DNA from 3 places in the Colwellia sp. BRX10-9 genome. Region 1 is predicted to be linked to each of the others. Evidence: predicted binding sites of a transcription regulator. Region 1 holds the regulator's gene; each other region holds the start of a gene.
The links. The regulator FNR, encoded in region 1, switches genes on or off when oxygen is low (the NO sensors DNR and NnrR bind a similar motif). The targets are predictions, from matches to a motif close to TTGATCTAGATCAA.
Positions count from the first base shown of each region.

Region 2: the regulator FNR is predicted to act here: its motif matches at 4,654-4,667, upstream of H4J69_RS14165 (GbsR/MarR family transcriptional regulator).
Region 3: the regulator FNR is predicted to act here: its motif matches at 3,710-3,723, upstream of H4J69_RS20055 (DUF3149 domain-containing protein).

Region 1 is NZ_JACGVV010000014.1:30,755-36,649, reverse strand. It holds gene ttcA (tRNA 2-thiocytidine(32) synthetase TtcA) at 1-28, opposite strand, end outside; gene uspE (universal stress protein UspE) at 139-1,065, opposite strand; gene fnr (fumarate/nitrate reduction transcriptional regulator Fnr) at 1,215-1,934, opposite strand; gene H4J69_RS10050 (sulfite exporter TauE/SafE family protein) at 1,973-2,650, opposite strand; gene ccoS (cbb3-type cytochrome oxidase assembly protein CcoS) at 2,656-2,868, opposite strand; gene H4J69_RS10040 (heavy metal translocating P-type ATPase) at 2,898-5,306, opposite strand; gene H4J69_RS10035 (FixH family protein) at 5,396-5,890, opposite strand.
Region 2 is NZ_JACGVV010000025.1:53,189-59,083, reverse strand. It holds gene H4J69_RS14180 (xanthine dehydrogenase family protein molybdopterin-binding subunit) at 1-1,432, shown strand, start outside; gene H4J69_RS14175 (cytochrome d ubiquinol oxidase subunit II) at 1,578-2,576, opposite strand; gene H4J69_RS14170 (cytochrome ubiquinol oxidase subunit I) at 2,580-3,947, opposite strand; gene H4J69_RS14165 (GbsR/MarR family transcriptional regulator) at 4,060-4,605, opposite strand; gene H4J69_RS14160 (M17 family metallopeptidase) at 4,876-5,895, opposite strand, start outside.
Region 3 is NZ_JACGVV010000005.1:95,120-101,014, reverse strand. It holds gene H4J69_RS04740 (hypothetical protein) at 1-345, shown strand, start outside; gene H4J69_RS04735 (SlyX family protein) at 358-594, shown strand; gene H4J69_RS04730 (YheV family putative zinc ribbon protein) at 662-856, opposite strand; gene H4J69_RS04725 (ATP-binding cassette domain-containing protein) at 959-2,866, shown strand; gene H4J69_RS04720 (tetratricopeptide repeat protein) at 2,934-3,656, shown strand; gene H4J69_RS20055 (DUF3149 domain-containing protein) at 3,813-3,941, shown strand; gene H4J69_RS04715 (heavy metal translocating P-type ATPase) at 4,385-5,895, shown strand, end outside.

The DNA.
Region 1 (5,895 bases):
TTATTGGTGTCGCTGATTGAGCGCTCATAGTGTTTCCTAGAGATATTTGAAATAAAAAGTATGAATTTTACCGCGCGTAGTATAGCAAAAAGCCAAGGAAATCCTCGGCTTTTTAATGGATATTTACATATTTCAATATTAAGCTAATGGCGAGAGGTAACCATCAGGTTTTATCGCTAAGACATCACAGTTAAGGCGGTCAATGACATGCTCTGCAGTATTACCAATAAGTGCCGCTGAAATCCCCGTTCGACCAATAGTACCTAACACAACTAATTCAGCATCAACGTGCTTAGAAATACTTTGAATAACATCTTCAGGTAAACCTTCTTTAACATGGGTATTTTTAAGCGGAATATTAAAGCTATTAGCATGGTCTTTCATCGCACTTTTGTGATGATTAAACATAGTGTCGTTATATTCAGAGGCGTTAAACTCTGGAATTTCAATGGCAATATTTACTGGCGTACCTGGATAAGAATTCACTAAATGGACATTGGCTTTAATCAGTGAAGAAAACACTATTGATTCTTGGGTTAACTTATTATTAAGCGCTTTGTGCTCATCATCATCGCTACCGATATTGAGTGCGGTAAGTAAATTACCATTGCTTGGCCAGCTATGGTCTTTAACCAGTAATACTGGGCAGGGACATTTCCTTAAGATATGCCAATCTGTTGGCGTAAAAATAACCGACTTTAGCTTGTCATGTTGATGGGTGCCTTTGATGACAATATCGAAGTTTTCAGCCAGTACTTTTTTTATGATCTTTTCAAATGGGCGATTATGCCAAATAATACAGGTATCTATGGTTATGTCTTGGTGATCAGTTTCTGAAATCTTTTCTTCTAACCATAGTTTACGATCATTAATAACCGATTGACGCATTGCTTCTCGCTCATCGCCAGAAAGCATGGTGGTCATTTCATAAGATAAATCATAAATGGTTAAAAATGCAGTGATCTGTCCGCCACTATGTCGTGCTAATTCAATCGCACGTTTCAACGCTTTTTGATTTTCAGTGGTTGGATCAATAACGGCTAATATTTTTTTATACTTATCCATAATATTTACTCCCTAGTTATTAAATAATATTAATAATAGACCATAATTAATAGATATTATTTGCTTTAAATCATAATATTTCAATAAAAAAAATGCTTAACATCTTTAATGTTAAGCATTTATCTATAATTATTTAAAAAAGCGATAAACTACAGTGAAGCACACTCGTTAAGTTTATCCATATTAAGTATTGTGATGAGTTTTCCATCAACTGTGATTAATTCATTTTTTTGAAAACGATTTAATAATCTACTGATGGTTTCAACCGTTAAACCAATATAATTACCAATGTCACTTCGCGTCATCGTTAGGCGAAAATCTGTTAGTGACATACCCCGTGCATGATAGCGACTGGCTAAGGTTGAAATAAAAGTTGCTAAGCGTTGTTCAGCATTTTTGCGGTTAAGTAGCGTTAACATTTCTTGATCTGAGCGGATTTCGGAACTCATCATGCGAAGAATTTGTTTTTTCAACTTAGGCATCGTATTCGATAATGAATCTAAAGTATTGTAAGGTATCTCACAGACCATAGATGTTTCTAAGGCTTTTGCAAAACTAGGATGCTCTGACTCAGCAATAGCATCAAAACCTAATAAATCACCCGCTAAATGAAAACCGGTAATTTGTTCTTCACCTTGTTCATTTACCGTAAATGTTTTGAATGTTCCAGAGCGAATAGCGTATAAAGCTTGCATTTTGTCGCCATCTTGGAAAATTTGTTCGCCTTTATGAATAGGGCGTTTACGGTCAATAATGCTGTCTAGTGTATCGAGTTCTTTATCATTTAAAGAGAAAGGTAAACACAGCTCGCTGATACTACAGTTTTGACAATGAATATGTTGAGATGTAGAACATGGCTTTTTATACATATTAACCTAAATGAGTTATCCCTAATTTATCGATCATATTAAAACAATTGCTGATATGCAAACATTAAACTGTATATTCCGTATGAAATTATCATTAGCGCCATTATTTTCTTGAATTTCGTGTTTGTTACCAACGACTTTATACCAAAAGAGCCAAGTGAAAGACTTAACAAGGCTGGTAAAGTACCTAAACCAAAACTGGTCATAATTAGGGCGCCACTGAGGGCACTTCCACTGGCTAAGGACCAAGTTAATGTTGAGTAGACTAAACCACAAGGTAACCATCCCCAGACTGCTCCTAATGCTAGCGCTTGTTTAGCATTATTAATGGGAATAAACCTTTTACTTAACGGGGATAGATAGCGCCAAAGGAACTTACCCATTTTTTCAACTTTTGATAGCCACATTAACCATTGGCCTAAATACAAGCCTAATAAAATTAAAAATACCGCTGCAAATAACCGTAAAAAACCTAATGGAACGCCAATATTCTTTATTGCAATAGAACTACTAAATCCAACGATTGCCCCAATTAAGCTATAAGAAAAAATTCGGCCAACATTATATGCACCGACCAGCTTAAATTTATCGCTGCCTTTTTGTTGCGGTGATATAGCAGATGTTAACATCGTTGTTATACCACCGCACATACCGATACAATGTCCCGAACCTAACAAGCCGATGATGAATGCCGATAAATAATCTATACTCAACATGGCTGTTATTTACTACCCGTATCATTCTTAGCTGTATTTTCGCTATGGGTTTCAGTGGACTTTTTGGTGGTAGTGTTTTCATCTTCATCAAACAAGATACTCATACCTTGTTTCTCTAAATCATCAAATTGTTCAGTTTTTACTGCCCAAAAAAATAAATAAATGGCGATAGAGGTTAGGATTATCGCTATGGGGATCAAAATATAAATAATGCTCATGGTCTTTATGCTCTATTATAAGTTTGCGTTTACTTTTTTAATAAACGTAACGAGTTAGTGATAACCAATATCGAACTTGCAGACATACCTATAACCGCCATATAGGGGGTAATGTAGCCTGAAACGGCAAGGGGCAATACAATAGCATTATAACCGAATGCCCAAAAATAATTTTGCCAAATAATGCGACGAGTTTTATTGGCGACTTGTCTTAATGTTGTTATCGACTTTAAACGATTATTGAGTAAGATAACATCGGCACCACTTTTAGCTATATCGGTGCCACTCCCCATAGCAATCGAGACATGGGCTGCGCCGAATACTGGCGTATCATTGACACCATCGCCGACCATAGCAACGGTTGAGTTTTTAGGCTGACTTTTTATTATCGCCATCTTATTAGCCGCAGTCAAAGTACTATGTATCTCGTCTAAATGTAGCAATGCCTGAACTTTTTCACAGCCAGCAGGGTTATCACCCGATAGCATGATGGTATAAATATTACTTTTCTTTAAGTCATCTAACAGCGTTTGGGCATCATTGCGAATTTCATCGCTTAAATAAAAAGCAGCGACTAATTGGTTGTCTGCTACTAATAGGCAAGAAGCCGTCGCAAATTCTGCCAACATACTTGATTCGCTAAGCAACCAATTAGGTTTACCGATTTGAAAGTTTTGACCGTTCACTTTCCCTTGAATACCAGCACCAGATTTAATTTCAACGGCTTGAGTATGGTAGGAGTAATCACGAAATGCTTTAAACGGTTTGGCTAAAGGGTGCTCAGAATAAGACTCGAGCGCTGCTGCTATAGCTAAAACCTGCTGCTTGCTATAGTTAAGCTTTTCATTATTAAAGCGCTTTATTTCATTAATAGAAAAATCACCAGAAGTTAAGGTACCTGTTTTATCAAAAGCAATAGTGGTTAATTTCGGTAATGTTTCCATAACATGTGCAGATTTGATCATGATACCTTCGCGGTTTAAGCGTGTGGTCGCACAGGTTAACGCTGTGGGGGTTGCCAGTGACAATGCGCAAGGGCAGGTAGCAACGAGTACCGATAAGGTGATCCAAAAAGCTTCTTCAGGTAAATGCTGTTGCCAATAAAATGCAGTGCCTATAGCGGTTAGTAAAATAATCGCAACAAAGTATTGAGCGATTTTATCTGATAATTTTGCTAATTTGGGTTTATGCGCCTGAGATGATTCACTTAATCTGATCAGTTGGCTTAAAAAAGAATGTTCACTGGCTTGTTTAACTTCAACGTTGATATTACCGTCACCATTTATAGTGCCTGCAAAGACAGTATCGCCTATTGATTTATTTAAGGGTAACTGCTCACCCGACAACATCGCTTCGTTGAGTTGGCTGCTGCCTGTAATTATTGTGCCATCAGCGGGAACCACTTCGCCTGGTTTTATGAGTACAATATCGAGAGGACGAAGTTTTTTTGCTGGTAGTATGACTTCTTTTTCTGTTCCTTTATCATCAATGAGTTTTGTCGCTATCATCGGCATTAACTTAAGCAAGTTAGCCGAGACTTCCGCGGCGCGACTTCTTGCTCTAAATTCTAAAAATTTACCAATAAGTAGTAAAAAAGTGAACATCGATACTGATTCAAAATAGACTTCACCTTGCTGAGTGATTGTTGCCCAAGCACTGGCCGAAAATGCCAGTGAAATCGCTATAGCAACAGGAACATCCATAGATAAACGCTTCACTTTTAAAGCATTAATAGCTCCCTTGTAGAAGGGTAATGCGCCATAGGTGACAATAGGTAAGGTCAAGAATAAGCTCGCATAGCGTAAATAGATTAAGTTGTACTCGTCCATGCCAGAAAAGGCGCCAAAGTATAAGCCAAAAGCGATCATCATGACTTGCATCATTAAAATACCAGAGATACCTAGGCGTTTAATATAATTATTACTTTGGGTTTTGTTAAGTTTTTCGGCGGTACTCGCTTTAAAAGGGAGGGCTTGGTAACCAATATTGCTGATATGATTAATCAGCTCACTAAGTTGTACTTCACTATTATTCCATCGAACAGTTGCACGTTGTGTCGTGGCATTTACATTAATTTTAATTAAGCCGTTTATCTTGATAAGTTGCATTTCGATAAGCCACGCACATGCCGCGCAGCTTATACCGTCAATCGTTAAAATTGCTTCGCTATATTCATCATTTTTATAAGTAAATTCACTTTGTAGGCTGTCATCATCAAGTAACTTATTACGTTGTAACTGCTCAGGAACCAGAGGCTCACCTTTCAGTGCGGGAGCTGTTCTAAAACGATAATATTCACCTAAACCGTTATCAATAATCGCTTGAGCAACACTTTGACATCCAATACAGCACATCGGCTGCATGGTATTCTCAATTTTTATTGATAAATCTAACCCATTAGGAACAATTTCACTGCAGTGATAACAAAGTGTTTTCATATGTTGAGGCCAAGCAAATAATTGGTTTTTATAGAGGTGTTGCTTAGGTGAGGTTAATCAACACCTAAGCTAATAGAGACTATTGGCGCTTAGTTAGCTTCTCTAACATTAGGAATAATATCGATAAATTCACTTTGAGGTAAGAAAATAGTATTTTGAATTTTCCAGTGATTCTCAAAAGGCGTTATGGTTAAGCGCCATTTTCCCTTTACTGGTTCATCAAAGACATGCCTAAAATAGCCATTACCGTCAGGCGTGAGTGCTAAATAGAAATCTCTATCAGCAAGAGTCGGGTGATAAAAATTAAGATTTAACACCGGGAATACTTTATCAATACCGGTAGGTTTGATAATTAATTCGTTATCTTGCAGTTTTAATGCAAAGCGCATCCCTAATTTTTGGGCAAGCTTTACTTTAGATACTTCTAGGTTAATTGCTTTACCTTTTTTATAGTAATCACCAACGACTAATGGATCGGGATTATGGTTAGCAATAAAGTAAGTCGAAATACCAGCAACAACCGCGGTAGCGGGGAGAATAAAAACGAACCAAGCCCAAGGCTCTTTGTACCAAGATGTTTTCATATTAA
Region 2 (5,895 bases), on a different contig from region 1:
TGCAGCTATTGCACACAGCGGTGTCTTTGGCGCTAATGTCGCCACTATTGATAACTTAGCTGAAATTACCTCGATGCGGGGTGTGCTGGGTGTTGAAAATATGGGGCTATCCGTTGCTGTTATCGCTAATAATCCTTGGCGAGCAGAGCAAGCGATAAAAGCCTTAAAAATTACGGCAGCATCCCATAAAAATAGTGATTTAAGTTCAGCAAGTATTGAAAACTTTCAACGTGAGAGTTTACAAGGAGAATTAAGTGATGCCCACAATATTGGCGATGTAGCGTCTGTGTTAGGCGGTAGCGGTGAAACAGTTGAAGCTGAATTTTGGGTGCCTTATTTAGCACATGCTACTATGGAACCGATGAATGCGAGCGCTTGGCTAGAAGGCGATAAGCTTCATGTTGCTGCGGGTGTGCAAAATCCACTTTACGCTCGTGTTCATGCGGCAAAAGTCGCTAATATGGACGTAGAAGATGTTGTTTTTCATGCTCATTCAATGGGAGGAGGCTTTGGTCGTCGTGTCGGTTTTAGCATGAGTGAAGACAATCCAATAATGTGGATTGATGAAGTCGTCACTTTAGTAAAAAAATACAAGTTTCCTATTAAACTCACTTGGTCACGTGAGGCAGACACGAGACAAGATGTTTATCGACCGGCAGTTCTGGCAAAATTTTCAGCACAGCTTGACGAAAACGCTAAACCACGTTACTGGCTATCGGCAAGCTATGGCAGCGAAGGTGGTGCGCCAGCCTCTATGCCACCTTATAATGTTGATAATATTAAGGTGCAGTTTGCTAATCATCCTTCTCCTGTGCCTATTGGTTTTTGGCGTAGTGTCGAAAATAGCCAACATGCATTTTTCAACGAGAGTTTCATTGATATATTGGCTGAAAAAGCACAGGTTGACCCCATTAAATATCGATTAGCATTGCTCGATAATAACGACGATCATGCAAAATGCTTAAAGGAAGTGGCGCAGCTGTGTAATTGGCAATACGGTGTTAGCTCTGACGGTAAAGCGATGGGCGTTGCGGTACAAAAAAGTTTTGGCACTATGGTTGCTACCGTTGCTGAAGTTTCACTGCAAAATAACCAAGCGCGTGTTCATCGTGTTTGGATAGTGACTGACAGTGGCGTGGTGGTCAACCCAGACTCAGCAATCGCTCAAGTTGAAGGTGGTGTGCTCTTTGGACTAACGGCGGCACTTTATGGGCGTTGTGATATTGAAAGTGGTGGTGTTAAACAAAGCAATTTTCATGATTACCCTATTATTAAAATGGCTGAAGCGCCGATTGTTCAGGTGAAATTGCTTGAAAGTACTAATGAACCCGGTGGTTTGGGTGAGGTTGGCGTACCGACTATTGCCCCAGCAGTTGCAAATGCATTGGCGGTCTTAGGTAAAAGACCAATGCGTTTACCGATTAATGCTTAATATGATAGCCAAAGTATAATGACCTTAATTAAAAACCAGCCTTGTGGCTGGTTTTTAATTAAGAATGGCGCTTAGCAAAAATACTTAACAGAAGAACATTAATAATAAGTGTCTGTGCTTAGTTTATTTAAGGATAAACTCACGCTTAATAATATCTGAGCTCTCGCACCTTGCCCCAAAATACCCGATAAGAAAAGGCGGTATAACTAAATATAACCGGTACCACAATGAAGGTTCCCCATAAGAGAAAACTCAAAGATTCAGGTGCTGCGGCTGTTTCCCAAATAGTCAGCTTGTTAGGCACTATGTACGGAAAAAAACTAAAGGCTAAACCAAAAAAACATAGAGTGAAGATAATCACTGCCGCGACAAAAGGTCGCCAACAGCCTTTGTCATTTATTTTAGGTAGTTGCTTTAGTTGTATTAAGCTAAAAATAAATAACGCAAAGCAAATAGCGGGTAAGGTTAATATCAATAAAGTGTTTGGCCAAGCAAACCATTTTTCATAGACACCTGGGTTAATTAATGGATTAACAAAGGAGACAGCTATAATACCAAGGAAACAAATTAGTCCTGATTTTTTTGCCCAAGCTACCGCTTGTATTTGTAGTTCACCTTCAGTTTTCATAATTAACCAACAAGCACCTATATAGCTATAAGCGGCCGCAACACCAAAGGCACTCAGTAAACTAAAACAATAAGCGGCTACAGTGCTTTCAAAGCCCATAACATACATACCTAACATGTAACCTTGGCTTAAAGCAGCGAGTAACGAGCCTATTTTAAAGACTTTATTCCACGTAGGCTTATGACCAAAGGCCGCCTTAGCACGAAAATCAAAAGCTACACCACGAAGCACTAAACTAATTAATAATACCGCGGTGGGTAAATAGAGCTCTTTAAATATATAACTGTGCGCCGCAGGAAAGGCTATCAACAATAAACCAATCGCTAAGACTAGCCAAGTTTCGTTAGCGTCCCAAAAAGGGCCTATTGAAGCTATCATCGTATCTGCATTATCTGTTTGATCGAGCGGTAGCATAATGCCAACACCTAAATCGTAGCCATCTAAAATGGCATAAAGTAAGATTGAAAGACCCATTAATGAGACAAAAATTAGCGCTAAGGTATTTTCTTCAAACATAACTTATCCCTCGATTGATTTACTAGGTGTGTGAATAATAGGTTTTACTTGTTCATCGATACTGAATTCTTCAAGTTCAATCGCTCGTCCTGCCATCGTAAATAGGGTGTGTAGGTAGGCAACCATAATGACAACATATAAAGTCAAATAAAGTGTAAGTGTAATTCCTACATTTGCTGGTGCTATATCTGTCGCTGCATCTTTTACCGTTAAAATCCCTGTCACTAGCCAAGGTTGTCGGCCAATCTCAGTGACATACCAGCCCGCTAATGTGGCGACCCAACCCGAGAAGCTCATCGCAACCAGTACTTTTAATAGCCAAGGGGGCAATTGTTTTTTACGCCACAATTGAAAACGACTAAACCAAGCGACAATAAACATGAAGAGACCTAAAGCCACCATGATTCTAAAAGCAAAGAACACCGGCGCAACAGGGGGATGGTTACCTTCAAATTCGTTTAGCCCCTTTATTTCGCCATCAAAATCGTGTGTCAAAATAAAGCTGGCCATTTTAGGAACGGCTATTTCAAAATGATTGGTTTTTTGCTCTTCATCAGGAAGTGCAAATAACAACAGCGGTGCTCCTTTTTCGGTATGCCAAATACCTTCCATGGCAGCAATTTTTTGTGGTTGATGTTCTAAGGTATTTAACCCATGCATATCACCTAACAATATCTGTACTGGTGCCAGCACCGCAGCGACTGTTAACGCTATTTTTAGCGTTAATTGTGGCGCTTTTTTGTTATCACCCTTGAGTAGGCGATAGGCACTTATACCCGCAACTAAAAATGCTGCCGTTAAACCAGAGGCAACCAGCATATGAGACAATTTGTAAGGGAATGATGGGTTGAAAATAATAGCAAACCAGTCAACGGGGAATGCGACACCATCGCGCATCTCATGACCTTGAGGCGTTTGCATCCAAGAGTTAAGTGCTAGGATCCAAAATGACGATAAACTGGTACCAAAAGCGACAATTAACGTTGATAATGTATGTACTCGAGCCGAAACTCGATTCATACCAAATAACATAATGCCTAAAAAACCAGCCTCTAGAAAGAAAGCAGTGAGTACTTCATAACCCAATAATGGTCCCGCTATATTACCGACTGTTTCCATAAATTTTGGCCAGTTAGTGCCAAATTGAAACGACATAGTAATACCGGTAACCACACCTATTGCGAAGGTAAGGGCAAAAATTTTGACCCAAAAACGGTAGGCCCGCATCCAGATAGGATCATTGGTTTGGTCAAAGCGTAATTTGAAATAAAACAAAAACCAGCTCAGTGCGATGGTTATTGTTGGAAACAGGATATGAAAGCTAATATTAGCGGCAAACTGGATGCGTGAAAGCATTAAGGTTTCTAACATGATTTACTCCATAAACCCTAGAAAACACGAGTATCATCAACGGGTTTAACGTTTAAAGTGACAATTTTTTATAACATTAATGTGCTAGCTTTAAAAAAGTCAAAGTGACAATTTAGTTTTTATTTAAAAGTTTATCTTTTATATCAATAACTTTACTGACACCGGCACCAAGTTTCATTAATGTATTAAGTTTTTCTGGGCTCATGCTTTGTAGTTCTGCCGCCCAATGGGTAATCGTTTCAAGTAGGTCATGCATCTCATGCATTTTTTGCTGTGCATATTGTTCTTGAGGGTTAGCGGGTTCATCTAAAAGATTATCGCGTAATAGTGACAGGGTAGGGTCAACCTCACGTTTGCGACGTTCTTCAAAGACACGTATTGCCATTTCCCAAATAGACCCAGCCGGTGAGTAATATTCTTTGCGATCTTTGGGTTTATGTTGTACTTGAACTAAGCGCCAAGACTGTAATTCTTTAATACCCATACTGACATTACCGCGAGAAATGTTGAGGGCTTCTGATATTTGTAGCGCAGTGAGTGAATCATTGTGAATAATTAATAAACCATACATTTGACCTACGGTGCGGTTAAAGCCCCAGCGACTGCCCATTTCACCACAGTGCATAACGAACGATTCGATTTTAGCTGTCATAATCATAATTAAGTCTTCTGAACTTTCAGTAATTTCTGAAAGTTTAAACCTTTGTTGATTTAGATCAAGTGTTATTTTGAATATTATGGCTTTTTTTTGATTATTGAGTGAGGTACTCAGCTCGTGATAAAGCAAGGTGTTGTTAAGTGAGGTACCGACAGAAAAATGGGGAAAGTATCAATAAAAACTAGCTTTGGTAGCGACAGACATTTATGAATAAATGCGGCGCAAAAGCACCGCAGTTATTAACTTTTATGGCGATGTGGTTTTAATTGCTTATTTATACTTAGCTTGTAAGTAATCAAATACGGCGCGAATACCAAAAGCTTCACCGCCAAGGGGGCGCCCTGGTAAAGCTCTGATATTAAATGCCATCACGTCAAAGTGAACCCAATCAGTCTCTTTTTTAACAAACTCTTGTAGATATAATGCCGCGGTAATTGCACCACCAAAGGGTATTGCGGCGCAATTGGTCATATCAGCAATAGAGCTTTTCAGTAAATCACCGTATGGGCTATAAAGGGGCATACGCCAGACCGGATCGCTAATTTTGCTGCCCGCTTGGGTAATACCTGCAGCAACTTCATCGCTTGTTGAGAAAAATCCTGGTAATTCTGTGCCTAAAGCAACACGCATTGCGCCAGTTAGGGTTGCAAAATCAATAATTAAATCAGGCTGTTCGGTGTCAGCTTCTGTTAGAGCATCACACAATACTAAGCGACCTTCTGCATCAGTGTTGTGAATTTCAACGGTAATACCTGCGCGTGTAGTAATAACATCACCAGGTCTTATGGCATTGCTCGACACGGCATTTTCTACCGCAGGAATGAGTACTCGTAGATTAATTGGTAGGTTATGCGACATAATTAGTTGAGCTAATCCGAGGACATGTGCAGATCCGCCCATATCTTTTTTCATATTACGCATACCAGCAGCGGGTTTTAAGTCGAGACCTCCACTGTCAAAGCAAACGCCTTTACCCACTAACGTTACTTTTGGGTGATGGCTATTACCCCAAGTTAAGTCAATTAAACGAGGTGCATGCGCACTCGCGCGACCAACGGCATGTATGGTTGGGTAATTTTGTTCGACCAGCTCATCACCAATAATTTGCTGAACTTGGCCGTGATACCTATTAGCCAAGTTTTGCGCACAGTCACCAAGATCTATTGGCATCATATCAGCTGCTGGCGTATTGACTAAGTCACGTACTAAAGTCGTTGCCTCGGCATATTTAATGGCACTGTCGACTATGGTCTGATTATTAACGGCTAAGCAGGGAAGCGGGTCATTATT
Region 3 (5,895 bases), on a different contig from region 1:
GGTCGGTTTGCTTTTACTGCCGACAGTAAAAAATCTTCAAACATATGGGATTTAAAAACAGGTAAACGCATTAGCCAACTTCAATACTATAACCGTCACGAAATATTTAGCTCAGTAAGGTTTTCTGATGATGGTACTCAACTATTAACAGGAGCCCCAACTCGAAAAGTTAGCCTATGGAGCATACTAACCGGAGAGCGGCTTGACAGCTGGCGAGTTACGCCAAAAGAAAGTATACGTGCTGCAGGCGCGGTAGTGTATAGTGTCGCCTTTCGAGGAAAGAACCAAATAATCACCGAAAGTTCATCAGGATACGCTGAGCTTTGGCAAAGAAAGTCGCGTTAGGTACCCCAAATTATGACAACAGAAATACAAAAAAAAATCATCGAATTACAAGAAAATGTTGAAGCGCTGCAATCTCGTAATGCCTTTCAAGACGATGTTATTGAACAGTTGAATAATGAACTTGCTGTTCATCAATTAGAAATTTCAGACATTAGGGCACAGCTAAAGTTAATCGCAAGTCGTGTTCAAGATAATAATCCGGGTCAAAATCAGTCGCAAGATATCGAACCGCCACCACCACATTATTAACTCTTAACCTGAGCTTTCATTCAAATAAATACCAAGCTGAAATATTTCAGCTTGGTAAAATAATGATTTATTCTTGCTTAAAAATACCAATCACTTGCTCTTGCGGACGGATTTCTTTAACGACATGCTCTTCTGGCTGTGACATTTGATGCCCACAGCTAACACAAGTAACTTTTTCAACATTATTTTCTTTTGTTAATCCCATGGTGTCCATAGCATTACATTTCGGGCAAATAGCGCCAGCAATAAATCTTTTTTTCATGTGTTTCAATCCAAATAAAATCGAGTTGTATTATTTTACCTTGAATCTTGTCGATAGGAAAAGGACAATAGCGGCCTGAATTAAAATGAGTAATAACACACAATGATCATAGCCACCGATTTAAGCTTAGATAGAGGCGCTAAAAACCTCATAAAATCATCAAGCTTTACTATTCATCCTAATCACAAAGTCGGCTTAGTTGGCGCTAATGGCTGTGGAAAATCTTCTTTATTTGCGGCCTTATTAGGTGAGTTACAGCCCGACAGGGGCGATGTAAATATGCCTTCAGGCTGGGATGTCGCGACAGTAAAACAAGAAACTCCCGCCCTCGAGCAATCAGCCTTAGATTATGTGATGGACGGAGATAAAGAGTTTCGTCAACTTGAGCAACAACTTGAGAAAGCTCGATTAAATGATGATGGCAACCAAGAAGCGTTAATTCTCAACCATATTGATGCCATAAATGGCTACAGTTTACCCGCCCGTGCTAGCGAGTTATTGCATGGTTTAGGTTTTTTACAAGAACAACTAGGTGATGCCGTAAAGGATTTTTCTGGTGGTTGGCGCATGCGTCTTAACTTGGCTCAAGCGTTAATTAGCCGCGCAGATTTACTTTTACTCGATGAACCTACTAACCATCTAGATTTAGATGCGGTAATTTGGTTACAGCGTTGGTTAAAACGCTTTACCGGTACTTTAGTGCTTATTTCACATGATCGTGATTTTCTCGATGACGTTATTGAACAAATTCTTCATATTGAACATCAACAAGCAAAATTATATTCGGGTAATTATAGCGCCTTTGAGCGTCAGCGCGCGGAACATTTAGCACAACAAGATGCTCAATTTCAAAAACAGCAAAAAGAAGTTGCTCACTTAACCTCATTCGTCGATCGCTTTAGAGCAAAAGCCAGTAAAGCAAAACAAGCACAGAGTCGTTTAAAGCGTTTACAAAAATTACCTGACTTAGCACCCGCACATGTTGATAGCCAATTTACCTTCAGTTTCAAAACACCGGAAACATTGCCTTATCCATTATTAGCGTTAAAAGAGACAACCTGTGGCTATAATCCAGAAACCATTATTTTACGTGATGTCGGTCTAACGCTGGTACCCGGTAGTAGAATCGGTCTTTTAGGACGAAATGGTGCGGGTAAGTCGACATTAATAAAGTCATTAGCCGGCGATATTGCCTTAATTAAAGGCGAGCGTTATTGCGCCCAAGACTTAACTGTTGGTTACTTCTCTCAACATCAGCTTGAACAATTACATATGCCAAGTAGTGCGATTGATCATATTGTTCGTGCTAAACCTGAGACTACAGAGCTACAAGCGCGCAATTTTTTAGGTAGCTTTGGTTTTACTGGCGACCAAGCACTCTCTCCGGTAAGTACCATGTCAGGTGGAGAAAAAGCACGTCTGGTATTGGCGTTAATTGTTAATGAAAAGCCACAATTACTTCTCCTCGATGAGCCCACTAACCATCTTGATTTAGAAATGCGTCAAGCACTTGTCTTTGCTTTACAAGACTTTGAAGGGGCTATTATTTTGATTGCCCATGATCGCTTTTTATTAGAGTCGTGTGTTGATGAGTTTTTCTTAGTTGCCAATGGTCAAGTTAGCGAGTTCTCTGGTGATATTGATGACTATCAACAATGGCTTAATGAAGACAAAAAACAAACACTGAAAAATACTAAACCCGCAAAGTCTCTTGAGGTTGTTGATAAAAAACAATTACGCAAAGACCAAGCTGAATTACGTAAAAAAGCATCTCCACTGCGTAAACAAGCCGATAAATACGAGAAGAAAGTGCAACTGCTGCAAACTGAATTAGCTGAAGTTGAAGGAGTATTAGCCGAAAGTGAGATATATCAAAGTGAACATAAAGCACGCTTAGCCGTACTCATTAAGCAACAAGCTAAGCTCAAAGCAGATGTTGAAGAAAATGAAATGTATTGGCTCGAATTAGAAGAACAAATTGAAGAAATTATGTTGCAAGCTTCACTGTAAAAATTAATCATTAAATTATATTACTTGCTACACTTAATAATCATACGATTAAAATAATGAGAACGTTATGAAAAAAACAATATTCGCCCTTTTTTGTCTATCTATAGTAAGCAGTGTTTCGAGCTTTGCTTATCAAGGTGATCTTGACCAAGGCATTTATGAATTAAACCGTGGTGCTTTTAAAGCGGCTATAAATGAATTTGAACCCTTAGTTGCTCAGGAGTATTCTCCTGCGCAGTATCAAATGGCGCTTATTTATTTAAATGGTTACGGCGTTACAAAAGATCCCAAAAAAGCGTTGGAATTAATGTCCTTAGCCGCTTCACAAAATCACCCCGACGCACTATTTAGTTTGTCACTGATGTATTCTGACGGAGTCATCGTTAAAAAAGATTTAAAAACCGCTTTTGCACTGATGGAAAGAGCAGCGATAAGAGACTCCGTTGCCGCACAATTTAATCTTGGTGTTATGTATTTCAATGGCACGGGTACATATAAAGACTATCCAAAAGCCGCACGTTGGTATGAAACTGCGGCAAAGCAAAACTACGCCCTAGCCCAGTTTAATTTAGCACTGATGTATTTTGAAGGATTGGGTGTTGAGAAAAGTGTAGAGATGTCTTTTATATGGAATATTATTTCCGCAAGTAATGGTTATCAAAATGCAGGAAAAAGTCGCGATATGGACTCCTTAAAACTCAGCAATGTAGAAATAGCTCAAGCAAGGGAAAAGGCTGACCGACTTTATCAACAAATTATCGAACAAGAAGCATTAAAAGCTAAACAATAAAACCTTAGCTCTAAAAAATAAGACAATAATCTAAGGGATAAATTTAAGGTTCATTGATCTATATCACAACCATAAAGTAACCCACGATTTAAAATGGCTATAACATTACGTTATAGCCATTTTTGTTATAACTCAATTATTTTTATGGAGTCTATTATGAACTTTTTCGATATGATTATTAATGATCCCGTTGTACTTTATTCTTTTGGCGGATTAGCAATTCTTTTAGGTATTGGTGCTTTCTATGTTTATTATTTTCTTAAAAACATCAATGAAAATAATTAGGTAAAAACCTGTAGAAGTTGATTAAAGTTGCAACCTTCTAAATTAAGGTGGAAACCGTTAAATAAAGTCAGCAACTGCAATTATTACGTTTAAGCACCGAAAATATCTTTCAAAAAATTTAATTAAACGTTGAAGTAGTTAATTTCTACAATATAACCCTAAAGGCAATAGCTGCCAAAGAGGAGTCTTTAGCAACCGAAAATTTTACAGGCGTATATTTTTACTGTTTGATACGAATATATACATTAAAGATTTAACCTCAGGTATCGCTCATCTAAAAAAGCAGTCATTAAGATTGTTGTACTCCTTCTTAAAATACGGTGTTCACCGTTAAATTATAAATTGTTACTTATAACACTTTTTATACTAAAACAGTTGACCCTACTACCGTGGTAAGCTTTAACCTCAACTTAGTTCTACAATTCAATTAAGATGAGAAGCTTATGAATACAACTACACAATTTATAATTGACGGTATGACCTGTGTTTCATGTGTCGGTCGTGTTGAAAAGGCCTTACACAAAGTGGTTGGCGTGACAGATGTTACCGTTAACCTAGCTACAGATACGGCTACTATTCAAGGCACTGCCAGTCATAGTGAATTAATTACCGCTGTTATTGAGGCTGGTTATCAAGTGCCCGTAAAGGTAAAGCAATTTGGTATTGGAAAGATGAGTTGCTCCTCTTGTGTGACGCGGGTCGAACAGGCATTGTTAAAAGTAACCGGTGTGGTCGATGCATCGGTCAATTTAGCCACCGAGCACGTACAAGTAAAAACTTTATCCTTTGTAACGGATGAACAACTAGCCCAAGCCGTGACACAAGCCGGTTACCTTTTTATCCCGTTGAACAATGACAGCGTGATAGAAAAGCCCAGCCAACATCAGCCTTTTTATACTAAAGCATGGTGGCCCGTATTGGGAGCAGGCCTACTTACCTTGCCACTGGTGTTACCCATGTTAGGCATGTTGTTTTCCCAACAGTGGATGTTACCGCCAGTTTGGCAATGGCTATTAGCTACGCCAGTACAGTTCTATTTTGGCGCTCGCTTTTATCGTGCAGGCTGGGGAGCATTAAAAGCTGGCATGGGCAACATGGATCTTCTTGTCTCCATAGGTACCAGTGCAGCCTACGGACTATCTTTGTATTTGTGGTGGAGCTTTAATAGCGCTCATGGCATGCCGCACTTGTATTTTGAAAGTAGTAGCGCAGTAATAACCTTGGTTCTGCTGGGTAAATATTTAGAACACAAAGCAAAACGCCGAACAACTGATGCACTTAGAGCATTGGAAAATTTGAAACCTGTTGAGGCAACAGTGCAGCGCTTAGGTAAATGGCAAAAAGTGGCCGCTTCATCAGTAAAATCAGGTGAAAAAGTTAAAGTAATACCGGGCGAAAGCATTCCTGTTGACGGTGAAATTTTGCAGGGCCAGAGTCATTTGGATGAGGCGTTAATTAGTGGTGAATCAATTCCGTTAAGTAAAAAAGAAGGTGACGTTGTCACGGGTGGCTCACTTAATTTGGACGGTATTTTGGAGATCCGTGCCACGAATGTTGGTAGCGAATCTACTTTATCTAAAATCATTGAATTAGTAGAGCAAGCCCAAGGTGCAAAAGCTCCCGTACAAGCAATAGTAGATAAAGTCAGTAGTATCTTCATTCCTGTGGTGTTATTGGTCGCACTTACCACCTTATTGGTGTTGGGTTTAGTATTTGATGACTGGACCAATGGCATTCTCAATGCGGTAGCCGTTTTAGTGATTGCCTGTCCATGTGCACTTGGTTTAGCAACTCCAGCAGCCATAATGGCAGGTACAGGAACCGCTGCCAGATTAGGCGTATTGGTTAAAGATGCAGTGGCGTTAGAGCAGGCAAAAGAAATAAATTTAGTGGTATTTGATAAAACAGGCACCTTGACCCAAGGCAAACCTGTTGTAAATGAGATGAGGGTCAT